One region of the Companilactobacillus zhachilii genome, then DNA from elsewhere that is predicted to be linked to it. Evidence: a T-box and tRNA genes for the amino acid it is inferred to sense, from the RefSeq annotation. Region 1 holds a T-box; the other holds one or more tRNA genes.
What was found. The T-box of region 1 lies ahead of asnS (asparagine--tRNA ligase). A T-box ahead of a tRNA ligase gene usually reads a tRNA of that ligase, here a tRNA-Asn.
Positions count from the first base shown of each region.

Region 2: it has a tRNA-Asn gene. The T-box ahead of asnS (asparagine--tRNA ligase) is inferred to sense a tRNA for this amino acid. The anticodon was not compared.

Region 1 is NZ_CP031933.2:1,789,840-1,799,537, forward strand. Features, by position in the region: gene D1B17_RS08155 (tRNA dihydrouridine synthase) at 68-1,066, shown strand; gene D1B17_RS08160 (SemiSWEET family transporter) at 1,240-1,536, shown strand; gene asnS (asparagine--tRNA ligase) at 1,798-3,189, opposite strand; T-box leader at 3,250-3,480, opposite strand; gene D1B17_RS08170 (alpha/beta fold hydrolase) at 3,569-4,285, shown strand; gene D1B17_RS08175 (hypothetical protein) at 4,369-5,058, shown strand; gene D1B17_RS08180 (P-loop NTPase fold protein) at 5,135-5,668, shown strand; gene D1B17_RS08185 (collagen-binding domain-containing protein) at 5,830-7,572, opposite strand; gene D1B17_RS08190 (nicotinate-nucleotide adenylyltransferase) at 7,709-8,353, opposite strand; gene D1B17_RS08195 (MalY/PatB family protein) at 8,457-9,629, opposite strand; gene D1B17_RS08200 (DUF3737 family protein) at 9,630-9,698, opposite strand, start outside.
Region 2 is NZ_CP031933.2:951,897-961,594, reverse strand. Features, by position in the region: gene D1B17_RS04250 (aspartate kinase) at 1-404, shown strand, start outside; gene dapF (diaminopimelate epimerase) at 418-1,383, shown strand; tRNA gene D1B17_RS04240 (tRNA-Arg) at 1,472-1,545, opposite strand; gene D1B17_RS04235 (VOC family protein) at 1,714-2,181, shown strand; tRNA gene D1B17_RS04230 (tRNA-Ser) at 2,321-2,411, opposite strand; tRNA gene D1B17_RS04225 (tRNA-Asn) at 2,426-2,498, opposite strand; rRNA gene rrf (5S ribosomal RNA) at 2,508-2,624, opposite strand; tRNA gene D1B17_RS04215 (tRNA-Ala) at 4,727-4,799, opposite strand; tRNA gene D1B17_RS04210 (tRNA-Ile) at 4,824-4,898, opposite strand; rRNA gene D1B17_RS04205 (16S ribosomal RNA) at 4,984-6,550, opposite strand; gene D1B17_RS04200 (cation-translocating P-type ATPase) at 7,161-9,698, opposite strand, start outside.

The DNA.
Region 1 (9,698 bases):
TTCTAGGAAACTAGTAATATATAATGATGTGATTAAACATTTTTAACAAATAAAGAGGTAATTCAGTTTGACAGAATCAACTTTTTGGCCAGAAATTGCGGCACACGCTAAAGCAGAACACCGTCCATTCTTTTCCATGGCTCCCATGGAAGCTGTTAGTAACACCGTTTTTCGCCAAGTAATTACAAAAGCATGTCCACCAGACACCTTCTTCAGTGAATTTGTCTATGCAAAAAGCATCACTGATCCAAATACTAAATTCCCTACTCATGGTCGTCTTTATGTCGATCCACGTGAAAAAAAACGGCCTGTCGTTCAACTCTGGGGTAATCTTACAGAAGATTTTGAATCTGCCGCAACTGCCTTAAAAGAACAAGGCTTTGAAGCAATCGATATTAACATGGGTTGTCCTGATAGCACTGTCATCAAAAATCATGGTGGTAGTGACTTGATTCGTAATCATCAATGGGCACAAGATGTCATTGCAGCTGCGAAGACTTCGGGTCTGGCGGTCAGTGCTAAAACTCGTCTAGGATATAGTAAAGTTGACGAATTTAAAGATTGGATTCCTTTCTTATTAGAGCAAAACGTTGATGTTTTGACGATTCACCTACGGACAAAAATGGAAATGAGTAAAGTACCTGCCCACTTAGAAGTTATCGACGACATTATCAAAATGCGCGATGAGATTGCTCCGAAAACTTTGATTCAAATCAATGGTGATATCCCTGATTATCAAGCTGGTCTCAAATTAGCTCAAGAACACCCTGGACTCGATGGTATCATGATTGGTCGTGGCGTTTTCGCTAATCCATTTGCCTTTGAAAAAGAACCTAAAACTCATTCATTAGATGAATTACTCGGTTTACTCCAAATGCAATTGAACCTTTTCGATGATTTTTCAAAACTTTATGATATGCCAAGATTTCCATCACTCAAACGTTTCTTCAAAATCTACGCACGACCAGAACTTGGGGCAACTGATTTAAGAAATGCGATGATGGATACAAAATCAACTGATGATGTCCGTAAGATTCTAGCCGAAAAAGATAAATATCTAAATTAAGAGCAGACTCGCAAAATCAATCACAGATTTTGCAAGCCTGCTTTATTTGTTTCCGTGAAACAGTGCCTTAATTGACAGTTAAATTCATCTGATTTACCGTGTAAATATAGTATTTTTTTCAAGTGAATAACTTTCCCGTCCAAAGAAACTGATGACACTAAAAGCTGAGTAAAATGAAAGGAAGTTATTGTTTGCGGAAAGTTAGTTCAGAAAAAGTAGAGAAAATTGGGACAGTGGCAAGTGCAATGTCTGTGTTAATGTATGTTTCATACATTCCTCAGATAATGTCCAACCTATCGGGTTCAAAGGGGAACCCAATTCAACCACTAGTTGCCTTTATAAACTGCACGATTTGGACAGCATACGGATTACTCAAGAAAGAAAAAGATTGGCCTATCGTTTGGGCTAATGTTCCCGGAATATTTCTTGGTGCGGCCACATTTATCACCGCAATCTTTAATTTTAGTTAACTACAAGCAAGCTCATTGGGCTTGCTTTTTTAATGTTCGATAATCCCTTATGGGATAAAAAATAACCATATCAATTTTTCCGCTTTTACGGATTGATATGGTTACTTTGGTTGTTAATTATTTATATAGGCAGTGGCTCTGAAACGAGCTACACAGGCCAATTTCTTCCGCTTTTCATAGAACTGTAAATCACACGCAAAATCAGCGTGCAATTCACAGTTCTACGAAAATGCTCGGAAATTCCCGGGCCTGTTCCGCTCTCTAGAACTCAGCATTACCTGGTGTTCTAGGATAAGCGATGACATCTCTGATATTTTCCATACCTGTGATGTACATGATTAATCTTTCAAATCCAATACCGAAACCTGAGTGAACTGTGCCACCGTACTTACGTAATTCTAAGTACCACTTGTAGTCTTCTTTATTCATATCAAGTTCTGCCATTCTTGCTTCAAGCTTATCAAGACGTTCTTCACGTTGTGAACCACCAATCAATTCACCGATTTCAGGAACCAATAAGTCGGCTGCGGCAACTGTCTTGCCATCGTCATTAGCACGCATATAAAAGGCTTTGAATTCTTTTGGATAGTCTGTAATGAAAACAGGTTTCTTGTAAACTTGCTCTGACAAGTAACGTTCATGTTCTGAATCTAGGTCAAGTCCCCAATAAGGTTTAACTTCGAATTCAACATCAGTTGCTTTTTCCAAAATATCAATTGCTTCTGTATAAGTTACATGGGCAAATTCTTCGCCAGCAGTAGCTTTTAGACGGTCAATCAATGTGTTATCAACGTTTTCGTTCAAGAAATCGAGTTCTTCTTTGGCATGATCCATAACGTAGTTAATAACATATTTCAACAATTCTTCTGAACAATCCATTTCATCTTTCAAATCAGCAAAGGCCATTTCTGGTTCGATCATCCAGAATTCTGACGCATGACGTCCAGTATGTGAATTTTCAGCTCTAAACGTAGGACCAAATGTGTAAACATTTCTAAATGCCAAAGCAAATGGTTCAACTTCTAGTTGGCCACTAACTGTAAGGTTAGTTTCTTTTCTAAAGAAGTCTTCGTTGTAATCAACTTTACCCTCATCAGTCTTTGGCACGTTGTTCATATCAAGTGTTGTAACTTGGAACATTTCACCGGCACCTTCGGCATCAGAACTAGTGATGATTGGTGTATGAACATAGACGAAATCATTCTTTTGGAGGTATTCGTGAATAGCAAAAGCAGCTAGTGAACGAATACGGAAGACTGAATAAAATGTATTTGTTCTTGGACGCAAGTGAGCAATCGTTCTCATAAATTCATATGAGTGAGCCTTCTTTTGTAGTGGATAATCGGCGTCAGAAGGACCTTCTTCAACGATTTCTGTCGCGTGAATTTCAAATGGTTGTTGAGCTTTAGGAGTAAGTGCCAATTCACCAACAACCTTGATAGTTGTACTGATTGGGAACTTAACAACTTCAGCGTAATTTTCCATATCACTTGTCATAACAACTTGTACATTCTTGAAGAATGAACCATCGTTTAATTCAATAAAGCCAACTCGTTTTGATCCTCTGATTGTACGAATCCAACCAGAAACAGTGATTTGGTCACCGTCAGCAAATTCTTTTTTGTATAAATCTTTAACTAAAACGTTTTGCATTGATTTCTCCTTATATTCTCGGAATACTATAGACGAAAAAAAAGATCCTCCATCCCCTATAAAAGGGACGAAAGATCTTTCCGCGGTACCACCCAAGTTTTTTGTAAAAAAACACCTCAAAGTACATTAAATACTTGCCAATTATAACGTACTGGTTCACGTCGTAGCTTACTGTTAGTTCAGCCCGAAGAAACAAAGATGTTTTTCCTATATACCGACACGCCAAGCTCTCACTACCCTTGACTCCCTGTGGATAAAGTATACAGTACTCCTTCTTTTAATATCTAAGATATTTTAATTTTCTTAAATGTAGCATATTCTTATACAGCTTGTAAAGTACAATATACATGTAGATATTCAAGAAAGTAGAGTTTTAGTTATGAAAAAACCATTAAAATGGCTACTTGGCATAATCATTACGCCAGTAGTTTTAGTATCTTTGGCAGTCATATTTGTGCGCGGAAAAGAGTATCAACCCTCTTCATCTGCCAATATTGCTGCTGAAAATAGCACGATTGTCAACAATACCATTAAATTTCAAGGTGATGACAGCCGTCCCAAAGTTATCTTTTATCCCGGTGCTTTAGTTGATCCCCAAAGTTACAGTATCTGGGCTAACAAGGTGGCACAAGCAGGATTCAGCGTTTATATCGTCCGTTTCCCATTAGATTTAGCCGTACTAAATGTGAACGCCGCCAGCAAAATTCAAGGAAATTCTGACTATGTCATTGGTGGACATTCCCTTGGTGGAACAATAGCTTGTCGTTATGCTAAAAATCATCAAGAAAAATTAAAGGGTGTCTTTCTCTTGGCAAGTTATCCTGAAAAGAAAGGCAATTTACATGAAATTAAAGTACCAATCCTCTCACTAACTGGAACAAATGATGGTGTTTTAAACTATACCAATTATAAAAAGGCTAAAAAGTTACTACCAATTAATACAATTTATGAACAAATATCTGGTGGTAATCATGCTGGCTTTGGTAGCTATGGCAAGCAAAAGGGCGATAATCCAGCTTCCATTAGCAACCGAAAACAGCAAAATATTGTAAGCAAGTTGTTAATAAATTGGTTAAATCACTCAATTAGTGAATAAAGTAAAACGTTTTCATAAATTTCCACAAAAGCGCATACATTTTTGTTATACTAGGGCTAGTCGTTACAGATTTTGGGGGAATTATGACTATCTTAATTAATAAAAAAATCAATTTAACTAAAGATTCAGACGCATTCATTCAACAATATATCGAATACTTACAGGATGTTAACCCTAAAGATTTGTACGAGGGTTTGTCCAATAAGCAAATTCTTAAAAACAAATTTATCTTTAAAATCAATCAACTTGAGAATTTAGATCTTGTCAATGTTGACTTACATGTTACTAATAATACGATTTACGTTTTAGGAAGATTTTGGAATTCTAAAATTGTCAACCTTGGAGCTATTCCTTTAACTAAGCCACTTAAAATGGCTTTAGCCCAAGATTCTTACCCTACTTTGTCAATTAGTGGAGGTAACTATAAAAAGGTCGTCACAGATAAAAATGGCGAGGATACTATTGTTGACCACTTTGAACCTTATCAATTAACCTTACAAATTCATAAAGCTGAACCAATTAACTATAATGTTGAAAAAATTGATACTTTATATCATCGTACTTTTAAGAGTGAACAAAGTTTAATTACTATTTCTAAAAATCTCATGCGTTGTTTTGCCGTTTTTGGGTTACTTTTGGGACTAGGTTTTATGTTCCTCGGTTTCTTCCTAACTGGCTTGATGGTGATTATCGCTTTCTTCGGCGTTAATTCGTATACTTTGTTGCTGGCCGATACACATATGCAACCACAACGGCAACGGGTCAATTCATAAAGACATCCCTTTGGGGGTGTTATTTTTTTACCTTATTAGTTTTATAATTAAGTACACTTTGAAAGAAGATGATCTTGTGGAAAATAGTTATGTCATTGTTGTCAGTGGTGTTACAGGCAGTGGTAAGACAACGTTAATCAATGCTTTACATCAAAAATTAAACAGTAAAATTATTTCATTCGACGATTACAGTATTGATGCACTTCCATCTGCCCCACCTATTGACACCCCCGTCAAAGATGCAGTCAATCAATATGACATCAGTTCGTTGATGTACGATTTTCATAAAGTTGCTAATCGTTATCCATTCATTCTGATTGATTTTCCGTTTGGATATAAAAACAAAATTTTGAAACCGTATATTGATAAAGTTATCTACGTCAAAACGCCATTAGATGTCTGCTTAGCTAGACAAATTCTTCGTGACTATCAAGATAAATCTTCTAAACAAATTATGGCTTGGTTAAAAAGCTATTTAACATTTGCTAGACCGATTTTTATCGACCATGAACAATTTGTAAGTTCTGACTCCGATTTAATTGTAGATGGGACACTTCCTTTAACCGATAAAGTTAGCTTGGTTTTAAATTCGATTGAAAAGAAAATGTGACAAAACATGCTCAGTTTTCGAGCATTAATGTAAATAGCGCCAGTAATCCGCTTTTGGATTACTGGCGCTATTGTTTTATTTTAAGCGAAAAAAGCTATCTTTTGTTCCACGTTTATGCTGCACATTCAATGTTAAAAATAATTATGTCACAGCTCTTTTTATCATTTACGTTTATAACCAAATACTCCAATCACCGTCATCAAAGCTGCTCCTAAAAGCCCTAAGGCACCACTTTTGACAACACCGGTCCTTGGTAAGAATCCTTCACTAGCCGAATTCGTCACTGCACTTCCACTAGAAGGTGTAGAAGAATTGGCAGACACTTCTCTAGCTAATGTTTCCACTCTTGTAGTAGTTAAAGGATTGTCTGGATTGCTGACACCTTGAGTAACTGTTTCACCACCAGCTGAATTCTCATTGTCTGGCGTTAGGTCAGGAAATGGATTTTCCGCTCCCCCGTCAGTATCAGGTTTTAGATTTGGATCATCTATGTCTAAGTCATCAGGGTCTGGATTTTCTGCTCCCCCATCTGTGTCCGGTTTTAGATTTGGATCATCTATGTCTAGGTCATCCGGATCAGGAGTGTCTGGGTCTGTCGGACCTGGATCTTCTGGATCCGTTGGGTCCGGGTCCTTTGGATCTGGGTCTTCTGGATTCGTTGGGTCTGGGTCCTTTGGATCTGGATCTTCTGGGTCTGTTGGGTCTGGGTCCTTTGGACCTGGATTTTCTGGGTCTGTTGGATCTGGGTCTGGTATAACGGTCACTTCATCTGATTCATCTTGGAAATCCCAACGATGTGTCTCACCACCCACTATGTTTACATCATTTGCAACGATATTACCATCTAAATTATGATGAACATTTACTGTAGCCGCTGGAGCAAGAACACTTCCCTGGAATGTTGCATTCATTTCAATCACACCACGATATAATTTGTCATTAGCTTGACTATTATAAAAGTTCCATAACAAATGATTGTCATCAAAATGTTCTGTTTCATGATTATTTCTTTCTGTGCCATCATTGTATCTAATTTTGATTGGTGACTGCATTGAATACTCATTATCGCCATTAGTGTCAACATTGATAATTACTGTTGTTCCTGCTTTATCTTTATCAATACCATCAATTATTATGGGCGTATTCATTTTTAGAACTTCAGATGATAAATTAACAACAATGATATTATCCTTATTCGGTGTATAATCTTTCAATTCAATAACACGCTTATTAAAATCTGGAAATTGTGTATTCGTAACTTGCTCTTTTTCACTTTCCATACCAGATAAATTAGTTGATTGACTTCTTAAAAAACTAAACGCGATATCAAAATCGATATATTTATTATCATCTTTATCTTGATACAATTCTTCCAAACTTAAATGATCAAGATCGATTCCATTTACTGTTAGTTTATGACCTAAAGTATCAAGTTTTAGACTATTTCCAAATACAACCTTATTGTTTCTAGTATCAGTTTTATCAACAAAAGAACTATTGGCAATTTTACTCAAATCTTGGATATAATGTATATCTTTTTCAAGTGTTTTTTCATGAATTTTGGTTCCAAAATTATCAACTCCGTCAAAAACTCCTACAGCCACATTTCCATTAGTATGTACATTTAATGATGCTGAGTTAGCGAAAATATGAAAATACGCTGCATAATTAAGTAAATTATTATTTGCAGTTGGAAAATCATCTTTAGCCTTTCCGCCATCTTGTACGGCATCATTATTGATTCGGTTTAAAATACTAAAGTTTTTTTCAAGTTCTCCTAAGTCAGCTGCATCCAAACTCCTAGCTTTTAATAAATCAGGCAATATTGGTGCATGTACAACTGATTTTGCTGCTCCAAGTCCTATCGATAATCCGGCTGCTGTAAGCATTACTTTCCTTTTCATATTCTCACTTCCCTTATTGTGACTTTTTTAACTTAATTATATTTTATAAATTTACTTGTAACTTTGTCACGTCAAAACACAAAAAGGAACTGGTCATCATATACTGATTTCCAGTTCCTTCATTAAATAAAATTTTTTATTTTTTATAAATTCCTTTGTCTTTTATATACCAAGCAACGTCATCTGGGACAAAGTATTTGAGCGATTTACCTTCACGAACACGTTGACGAATAACTGTGGAACTAATTTCAATCACTGGTGTATTAACCCACATAATCGGATAGTCAGATTTCTTTTCAAAACCTTTACGACAGACACCAACAAAGTGAACTTCTTTCACAAGTTCATCAATATGTGACCATTTAGGCAAATTTCCAACCATATCGTAACCTACAATCAGATAATATTCGGTATTAGGATTACGTTCCTTCAAATGCTTGATTGTTTCATAAGTGTAGCTGACTCCACCAAGATCAATATCAGTCATATCCAACTCAAAATGAGGATTATCTCTGATACCATACTTGACCATATTAATTCGATCATCGACACTAACTTTAGGAATATAACGACTAATTCCACGATGTGGAGGAATCTTATCAGGAATAAATAAAATTTTATCGAGATCCAATTGTTCATAAACTTGTTCAGCAATCATCAAATGCCCATTGTGAATGGGATTGAATGCACCACTAAGAATACCAACATGTTTCTTCTTTGCATTGGTTTGCAATTGTGGTTGAGCCTTAGTTTTTGTAATAACTGATGCTGCAGTATTCATAAATTCACCTGCTTTGACAAACTATTTTCAGTTATTATTATAGCCTTTAATTCAAATATTTACGCAAAAACAGTCCATAACCTGCAAATTATGGACTGTTTTGTTATTTATTTTGATAATCACGAACTGATTTTTGCAGACGATTCAAACCATCCTGAATCATTTCTGTAGGACTAGCAATATTCATCCGAATAAAATGTCGACCATCGCCACCGTAAACCGAACCTGGTGTAACGATTAAACCACTGTCTTTTCTAATAAATTCAGCGAGTTCAGTCGCATCATCAGTAATTTCGGCCACATCAAACCACAACAGATATGTGGCTTCACCTTGAACCCATTTAATTTCAGGAATATTTTGTTCCAAAAAGTCCAATACTAATTGACGATTATCACGTAATTTTGTCTTTAAAGCTTGTAACCATTGATGACCCTTTGTATAAGCAGCAATGGTTCCCGGAATAGCCACAAAGTTTGGCTCTGCCAACTCTTCACTATTCAAACCACGACTAACTTGGCCACGTAAATTGGCATTCGGTACGATAACTGTTGCCGCATGCATCGCCGCTACATTGAAGGTCTTACTTGGTGAAACAGCTACCACAACATTACTTAGATACTTAGTATCTAATCCAAAAATAGGATTGTATCCAGTCTCGTTCAAAGTTAAATCACCATGAATTTCATCACTAAACAACTTCACATCGTACTTTTGACACAAACTAGCAATCTTCGTTAATTCAGCGACATTCCAGATTTTACCAACCGGATTGTGAGGATTGCAGAGAATCATCATGTTCGTCAGTGGATCACTTAGTTTTTCTTCCAAGTCCGCAAAGTCGATTGAATATTGATGTGTTTTAACATCGTAAATTAAATCATTTGAAACTACATGTCGACCACTATTAACGATTGAATTATAAAAAATATTGTAAACCGGAGCTTGAACTAAAATATTATCACCTAATGACGTCAAACGTCGTACGGCCGAGGAAAGAGCTGGAACAACCCCTGTAGCGAAAATCATCCAATCTTCCTTAGGGCGAACATTATGTTCTGTTTCATACCAGTCAGCCACAGCCTTGAAATACTCCTTAGGGACTTCCTCGTAACCAAACAACCCCATTGCAATTTTAGTCTGTAAAGCCTCGATGATTTCTGGAGCCGTTTTAAAATCCATATCGGCAATCGTCATGGGCAATTCATTAGCTTTAACATCCCACTTAGCCGAATTACCAGCACGTTTTTTATTTAAAGTTTCAAAATCATATGACATTTAGGCACCTCGTTGACAAAGTTCTGAGTTAACTTGAATATTAGTTGCATTAGGGTCAATTTCAGGATC
Region 2 (9,698 bases), 840 kb from region 1:
TGTTGAATAAAGAAGTTGGTTTTACTTTGAAACTACTCCAAATTTTTTATAAATATAATATTTCATACGAACATATGCCATCTGGTATTGATGACTTAACTGTTATTTTTGATCGTAGTAAACTTGATAAAACAACTATCAAACACCTTTGCCACGACGTTAAAGAAATCCTTCAACCTGATTATTTGGAATGGATCGATGACTACGCAATTATTATGGTGGTCGGTGAAGGAATTGCACATAACGTCAATACATTGGGTGAAATTATTGACTCATTAACTAAAAATAACATTGCCATCCATATGATTAACCAAGGCGCTTCACGCATTTCTATCATGATTGGAATACAAGAATCTGACGCTGATGAAGCAGTAAAACAAATTTATAAAACATTCTTCAACTAATGAGGTGACTAAAATGGTAAAACTACTCAAAGTACATGGTTCAGAAAATAAGTTTTTTATCTTAGATCAAACACTCCTAGAAACACCATTAACTGATAGCGAATTGAAATCAGTTGCCATTAATTTCTGCAGCAACATCCTTGAGGGTGCAGATGGACTATTAGTAATTGATACAAGTGAAAATTGTTTAGGAAAGATGCGGGTTATCAATGCTGATGGCAGTGAAGCAAAAATGTGCGGTAACGGCCTAAGAACCGTCAGCCGCTATTTATCCGAGAAATATCAGCTTGATGAATTTCAAGTGGAAACTATGGAAGCTAATCTGGATGTTGCCAAAGCGACTGATTTCTATCCCGGAGTACCTGCATTCAGTGTTGAAATTTCTCCTATTTCATTTAAGCAAACTGATCTACCATTTTCCTATCAACACGAAACAGAAATGATTGGTCAACGTGTCCCTGAGTTCCTACCCGACCAAACTTTTACTGCCATTGCGGTTCCTAATCCTCACCTAATTAGTTTTGTTCCCGAAGTAAGTCAGTTAGAATTAGGTGATCTAGGACAAAGACTCAATGGTCAAAACGAATATTTTCCTGAAGGTGTTAATGTTAGTTTTAGCCAAATACTCGATACGAATAAATTATTTGTTCAAACGTATGAACGCGGAGTTGGCTTCACTAATGCCTGTGGTACTGGAATGTCAGCCACGAGTTTAGCATTTGCACTACTACATTCCGATAAGTTTGATTCCGAACAAGATATTAGTATCTTCAATCCTGGCGGTATGGTTAAAACTCACGTTACATTGAGTGCCGTTAAAGAAAACAGCCAGTTACGATTAATCGGCAATGCAACTTTTACACATGAATTAGAAATCAATGAACATGATCTACACGACAACAATCTAACTAACATCAACATTACTAATACTGACGAAGAAGCCGATTATCAAAAATTTGTTAAAAGTATTGCTCAATAAGGTAAACCAAAGACATCAATTAAATGGTGTCTTTTTTGATAGACAAAAAAAAGACCTACGAGATAAACTCGTAAGTCTTTTAACTTAGTGCGCCTAGTAGGAGTCGAACCTACAACCTTCTGATTCGTAGTCAGACACTCTATCCAATTGCGCTATAGGCGCATACCAATAACTCAACAAAAGTAATTATAGCATACATATCGGAAATTTGTATACTTTTTTTTACACTTTTTTCAATAAATTTTGTTGAATATTTCCAAAGGTAATTTGTACATTTTATGACAATTATTTGTTACAATTTGTTCATCAAAATCATTGGGAGAAGATACTATGCAATCACAAATTTATCCATACCTCGCATTCAAAAACGCCAAAGAAGCACTTAAATATTATCAAGAAGTTTTTGGTGCGACTGAGATTTATCGTTTAAGCCCTCAACCCCAACAGGCTGAGCAATTTGATATTCCTGAAGGTACTGACTTAGACAATCTAACGATGCATGCTGGATTCACTATCCTTGGCATGAAGCTTGAATGTGCTGATGCTTTTAATGGTGATACAAACCCTTCTGAGCAAGTTTCACTCCTATTAGATATCAATAATGAAGATCCAGAGAGTGCTCAAGCAGCCGATGAATTTTATGAACATTTAGTTCAATCTAAACAAGTCACTATTAATATGCCTTTTGCTGAACAATTTTGGGGTGGTAAAATGGGTAGCTTTACTGACAAATATGGTATCAATTGGATGTTACACACCTCCCCTTGGTCACAATCTCAAGATCATCAGACAAAGTAAGAAAACTGCGCTGTAACACACTAAAACAAATAAGACTAGTAACCCGATTGGATTACTAGTCTTATTTGTTTAACATTCGAAAGCTGACGTAATTGTCATGCTCTTTTTCTATTGGTCTTACCCTTTTGAATTCAGTTAACGGAGAGTAGGGGGTTCGAACCCCTGATACAGGTCAATACCCGTATACATGATTTCCAATCATGCTCCTTCAACCACTCGGACAACTCTCCAAGATAAAAAAAAACTCCGGTTGTCAGACTCGAACTGACGACAACCTGATTAACAGTCAGGTGCTCTACCAACTGAGCTAAACCGGAATAATAACAGCGTGGCAACTCCCTATCCTCGCGGGTAGTTTCCCACCAACTACTTTCGGCGCGGAGAAGCTTAACTTCTGTGTTCGGCATGGGAACAGGTGTATCCTTCTCACTATCGCCACCACACTATTTTCGCTCGTACCTTCAAAACTAGATATTAAGTTAATGAATTAAATCTTGAATCACTTCAAACTGCTGTAAACTCTTACTCGATTAAGTCCTCGATCTATTAGTACTGCTCAGCTCCATGTATCGCTACACTTCCACCCGCAGCCTATCTACGTCATATTCTCTAACGGATCTTACTTCCTTAACGGAATGGGAAATCTCATCTCGAGGGGGCTTCACACTTAGATGCTTTCAGCGTTTATCCCGTCCATACGTAGCTACCCAGCGATGCGCCTGGCGGCACAACTGGTACACCAGAGGTATGTCCATCCCGGTCCTCTCGTACTAAGGACAGCTCCTCTCAAATTTCCTACGCCCGCGACGGATAGGGACCGAACTGTCTCACGACGTTCTGAACCCAGCTCGCGTACCGCTTTAATGGGCGAACAGCCCAACCCTTGGGACCGACTACAGCCCCAGGATGCGATGAGCCGACATCGAGGTGCCAAACCTCCCCGTCGATGTGAACTCTTGGGGGAGATAAGCCTGTTATCCCCAGGGTAGCTTTTATCCGTTGAGCGATGGCCCTTCCATATGGTACCACCGGATCACTAACTCCGACTTTCGTCCCTGCTCGACTTGTCAGTCTCGCAGTCAAGCTCGCTTGTACGTTTACACTCTGCGAATGATTTCCAACCATTCTGAGCGAACCTTTGAGCGCTCTCACTTCTAAGAACTCCACTGCTCCTCACGGTACAGCTTCAATCTCTTACAACGCTCTCCTACCACGTGTCTTACGACACATCCACAGTTTCGGTATCATGCTTAGCCCCGGTACATTTTCGGCGCAGAATCACTCGACTAGTGAGCTATTACGCACTCTTTGAATGAATGGCTGCTTCTAAGCCAACATCCTAGTTGTCTATGCGTTTCCACATCCTTTTCCACTTAGCATGAATTTGGGACCTTAACTGGTGATCTGGGCTGTTTCCCTTTCGACGGTGGATCTTATCACTCATCGTCTGACTCCCGGGTATAGATTGATGGTATTCGGAGTTTATCTGAATTCAGTAACCCAAGACGGGCCCCTAGTCCAAACAGTGCTCTACCTCCATAATCCTAATCCCCGAGGCTAACCCTAAAGCTATTTCGGAGAGAACCAGCTATCTCCAAGTTCGTTTGGAATTTCACCGCTACCACAACTCATCCCAGCATTTTTCAACATACACGGGTTCGGTCCTCCAATGCGTTTTACCGCATCTTCAACCTGGTCATGGGTAGGTCACTTGGTTTCGGGTCTACATCAACATACTAGATCGCCCTATTCAGACTTGCTTTCGCTACGGCTCCGACTTTTCATCTTAACCTTGCATGTTAACGTAACTCGCCGGTTCATTCTACAAAAGGCACGCCATCACCCATTAACGGGCTCTGACTACTTGTAGGCACACGGTTTCAGGATCTATTTCACTCCCCTTCCGGGGTACTTTTCACCTTTCCCTCACGGTACTGGTTCACTATCGATCACTAGGGAGTATTTAGCCTTGGGAGATGGTCCTCCCAGATTCCGACGGAGTTTCTCGTGTTCCGCCGTACTCAGGATACTGAATGGAGTGGGTCAGATTTCGTTTACGAGGCTTTCACTCTCTTTGGCCAAGCTTTCCAGCTTGTTCAACTATCGTCACCTTTTGTTCTCACAACATCAGTCCTACAACCCTAAAGAGCAAGCTCTTTAGTTTGGGCTATTCCCGTTTCGCTCGCCGCTACTCAGGGAATCGAATTTTCTTTCTCTTCCTGCAACTACTTAGATGTTTCAGTTCATTGCGTGTACCTCTTGATTGCTATGTATTCACAAACAAGTAAATATCCATTACGATATTTGGGTTCCCCCATTCGGAAATCCCCGGATCAAAGCTTACTTACAGCTCCCCGAGGCGTATCGTCGTTAGTTACGTCCTTCATCGGCTCCTAGTGTCTAGGCATCCACCGTGCGCCCTTTATAACTTAATCTTGACAAAATATGAAATTAATCATTTTTATCGCGCAGTTTTCGGTGTTTCTTTAATTCATTAATTCTTAATATCCAGTTTTCAAGGTACGAACATTGGCATTTCTGCCAATGGAGGCTAACGGGATCGAACCGATGACCTCCTGCTTGCAAAGCAGGTGCTCTCCCAGCTGAGCTAAGCCCCCAATTTAATACTATTAAAATGAGAATGGGCCTAAATGGACTTGAACCATCGACCTCACGCTTATCAGGCGTGCGCTCTAAACCAGCTGAGCTATAGGCCCGAAAAACGCCCGGTAGGCCTCTCAAAACTAAACAAAGTTTTAACAATTGTGTATTTCCGTTGATGCATAAGCATCATATCCTTAGAAAGGAGGTGATCCAGCCGCAGGTTCTCCTACGGCTACCTTGTTACGACTTCACCCTAATCATTTGTCCCACCTTAGACGGTTAGCTCCCCGAAGGGTTACCCCACCGGCTTTGGGTGTTACAAACTCTCATGGTGTGACGGGCGGTGTGTACAAGGCCCGGGAACGTATTCACCGCGGCATGCTGATCCGCGATTACTAGCGATTCCAGCTTCATGTAGGCGAGTTGCAGCCTACAATCCGAACTGAGATCGGTTTTAAGTGATTTGCTTGCCCTCGCGAGTTCGCAACACGTTGTACCGACCATTGTAGCACGTGTGTAGCCCAGGTCATAAGGGGCATGATGATTTGACGTCGTCCCCACCTTCCTCCGGTTTGTCACCGGCAGTCTCACCAGAGTGCCCAACTGAATGCTGGCAACTGATAATAAGGGTTGCGCTCGTTGCGGGACTTAACCCAACATCTCACGACACGAGCTGACGACAACCATGCACCACCTGTATCCATGTCCCCGAAGGGAAAGACTTATCTCTAAGCTTTTCATGGTATGTCAAGACCTGGTAAGGTTCTTCGCGTTGCTTCGAATTAAACCACATGCTCCACCGCTTGTGCGGGCCCCCGTCAATTCCTTTGAGTTTCAACCTTGCGGTCGTACTCCCCAGGCGGAGTGCTTAATGCGTTAGCTGCAGCACTGAAGGGCGGAAACCCTCCAACACTTAGCACTCATCGTTTACGGCATGGACTACCAGGGTATCTAATCCTGTTTGCTACCCATGCTTTCGAATCTCAGCGTCAGTTACAGACCAGAAAGCCGCCTTCGCCACTGGTGTTCTTCCATATATCTACGCATTCCACCGCTACACATGGAGTTCCACTTTCCTCTTCTGCACTCAAGTTTACCAGTTTTCGAAGCACTTCCTCGGTTGAGCCGAGGGCTTTCACTTCAAACTTAATAAACCGCCTACATTCTCTTTACGCCCAATAAATCCGGACAACGCTTGCCACCTACGTATTACCGCGGCTGCTGGCACGTAGTTAGCCGTGGCTTTCTGGTTGAATACCGTCAGTACGTGAACAGTTACTCTCACGCATGTTCTTCTTCAACAACAGAGTTTTACGATCCGAAAACCTTCTTCACTCACGCGGCATTGCTCCATCAGGCTTTCGCCCATTGTGGAAGATTCCCTACTGCTGCCTCCCGTAGGAGTTTGGGCCGTGTCTCAGTCCCAATGTGGCCGATTACCCTCTCAGGTCGGCTACGTATCATTGCCTTGGTGAGCTATTACCTCACCAACTAGCTAATACGCCGCGGGTCCATCCAAAAGCGATAGCAGAGCCATCTTTCAAGCTACGATCATGTGAAAGTAGTTGTTATGCGGTATTAGCACTTGTTTCCAAATGTTATCCCCCACTTTTGGGCAGGTTACCCACGTGTTACTCACCCGTCCGCCACTCACTCAAAACTGATTCATGAAGCAAGCTTCAATCATCAGCAGAGTTCGTTCGACTTGCATGTATTAGGCATGCCGCCAGCGTTCGTCCTGAGCCAGGATCAAACTCTCATATTAAAAGTTTGTGACTCATAAAAAATTATACTAGCGAATTGACTTCGTTGTAAATCCAACAAATAAATGTTGGCCTACACAATTTAGTGTTAAAACTTTGTTCAGTTTTCAAAGGTCTACCAGCTGATTAAGCGCTTACGCTCATCAGCGACTTAATTATTTTATCAAGCTGACAAATGATTGTCAAGAACTTTTTAAAATAATTTTTCTAACAAATTATCAATGAAATGATGATTTGTTAGAAGTTATCTCAACAGACAACTTAATTATCATATCGAAGTTACAAGACCAAGTCAAGAACTTTTTTAAAATAATTAAAGGCGTTTGGAGAAGCGATAAAGCTTCAAACCGTTGACGCCGTTGCTCTGTCGCAACAACAAGATATATATTACCAATTAGATTAGGTGTGCGCAACCCTTTTTTACAAAAAAGTTGAATTTTTTTGTAAAAGTCAATCAAAGTGCCTTATAAAACACCAGTTATCAGCTAAAACCATAGATTTGTGACCTATTTAGGCCTTAACCCTTAAAATAATAACCCCAGCAATCCAAGATCAAATTACTGGAGCCATTATTTCCACGTTTATGCTGTACTTTTAAAGACAATAGTAGTTTTAATCAGTGACCTCATAAAGATTGCCTTTTAACAACACCGCCTTAATCCCAGAGATAAGAAATACTGGAATTGCCGGAACAAATATGAGCATCAAGTATACACCAGCACTTAGTCTTGCCGTCCCCATAACTTCATTAAAGAAAGGCGACATCGTTACAAATAATGAACTTAGTGCTGAGAAAGCTACTGCCATGATCAACTTAGAATTACTGAATGGATTTCGATGATACAAGGTCTTTGAACTTCTAGCATCAAACACATTCCATAACTGACCGAAAACTAGTGTCAAGAATGCTACCGTTTGTGCTTCTTCAACTTGCATTCCTTTTCTAGCTGCCAAAACGAATGCTCCGAAAACAACTAGTCCCATCGTAACTCCACGGACAACTATCCGCATCATCATTTTGCTATCCAAAATCGTTTTATGTGTATCACGAGGAGGCTTATTCATAATATCCGACTCTGGCACATCATATCCCAAAGCAAACGAAGGCAACGCATCACTGATCATATTTACCCACAGCACCATTAAAGCTGTCAATATTGGGGTACTACTACTTACATGACCGATATCTCTTGTAATGAACAACAAACCAAACATCAAAGACAAAACTTCAGCCACATTGGTTGTCAACTCATGACGCATAAAGTTTTTTATATTAGTAAAAATAGTTCGACCAGCGGCAACTGAGTGCTCAATCGTCGTAAACTTATCATCTAATAAAATTAAATCAGCTGACTCCTTCGTGACATCAGTTCCATTTATTCCCATCGCAATTCCAATATCAGCAGAACGAAGCGCAGGTGCATCATTCACTCCATCACCAGTCATAGCAACAACTTCACCATGTCGCTGTAATTGCTTGATAATTCGTTGTTTATGTTCAGGTGACACCCGTGCATATACCCTAATATCCTCTACAGTATTGAACAATTCATCATCAGACATTTTATCAATCTGCTTGCCTTCAATAACTTGTGACTCATCATCGGAAATAATTCCCAACTTAGCAGCAATTGCTTGTGCCGTTTTAGCATGGTCACCAGTGATCATAACAACATTAATCGAGGCGTCATGTAGTGTTTCAACAGATTGCTTTACTTCTTCACGAGGTGGATCAATTATACCGGCTAGTCCTAAAATTGAAATATTATTCTCTAATTCTTCCATTGTAGAGTTAAGTGCTTCATCTTCAGAGATAATGCGTTCACCTACTGCCAAAGTTCTAAGCGCCTCACTGGCAAATTTATTAACTTTCATTTCAAAAGCATGCTGGTCAGTTTTTGCATCTGCCCTACTTAGCAATACGTCTGGAGCACCTTTGGTCAACACTTTAAACTCATTTCCTGCCTTAACAACAACACTCATCATTTTTCTAGTGCTGTCAAATGGAAAAATCCGTAAAATATCATAGTCAATTTCTGCCTTTTGATTTAATAACTCGTGACGATCGATATTACATTTTAATCCCAGAACAACTAAAGCCACATCGGTTGGATTACCAAAGGGTACGTAATTTCCAGTTTCATTTATTGATACATTAGCTTCATTATTCAAAATACTTGCAACAATAAACTGCCTCGCAGACGTCATATCCTTCGGAGTTATTTCTCCCAACGGTTCATATCCGCGCCCTTCAACTTCAAATTCAATTCCGTTAGTAAAAAATCGAGTTACTGTCATCTCATTTTTCGTTAAAGTGCCGGTCTTATCTGAAGCAATAAATGTTGTTGAGCCCAATGTTTCAACACTATTAAGCGACTTGATGAGTCCCTTACTTTTCGATAAAACTTTTGCACCAATCGTTAAAACAATTGATAACACCGCCGGCAGTGCATCGGGAATTGCAGCCACTGCTAAAGCAATTGCCGTTGAAAGAATTGCCGTAAAACTAGTAAAGGAAAATGTTCCCGTGGTCAACCAAGTTTTGAATCCCCCGGCAACCAGCGTAAATAACACTACCCCAGCCGCAACGTACATTAACTTCTGCGTCAATTCATTAATAGTCTTTTCAATTGGCGTTTTGGAATCAGGCACATTCTTCAGTAGTCCTGCAATTTTTCCAAGTTCAGTGTCCATTCCAGTTGCAACAATCACTGCGTAACCATTACCATTCGTAACTGTTGAGCCTGAATATCCCATATTCTTACGATCGCCCAAGTCCGTTTCGTCGGCCAATTCAGCAGTTACTTTACTGATAGGTTCTGATTCACCAGTCAAATGTGCTTCTAAGACTTGTAATTCCGAAACTTTGAACCAGCGCACATCTGCCTCGATGAAATCGCCCATCTTTACACCAATAATATCTCCTGGCACCAACAAAGTAGCTGACATTTTCTCCCAGCTACTATCACGCAAAACTGAAACCTGATGATTATTCATCTCTTTAAGACTATCTAAAGACTTCCTAGCATTGACCGTTTGCCAAATCGAAAGTCCACTATTAATTAGAATCAAGATCATAATAGCTATCGATTCATAAAAAGAAGACCTCGCATGCTGAAGATCTCCACCATTGGTCAATTCATAAATTCC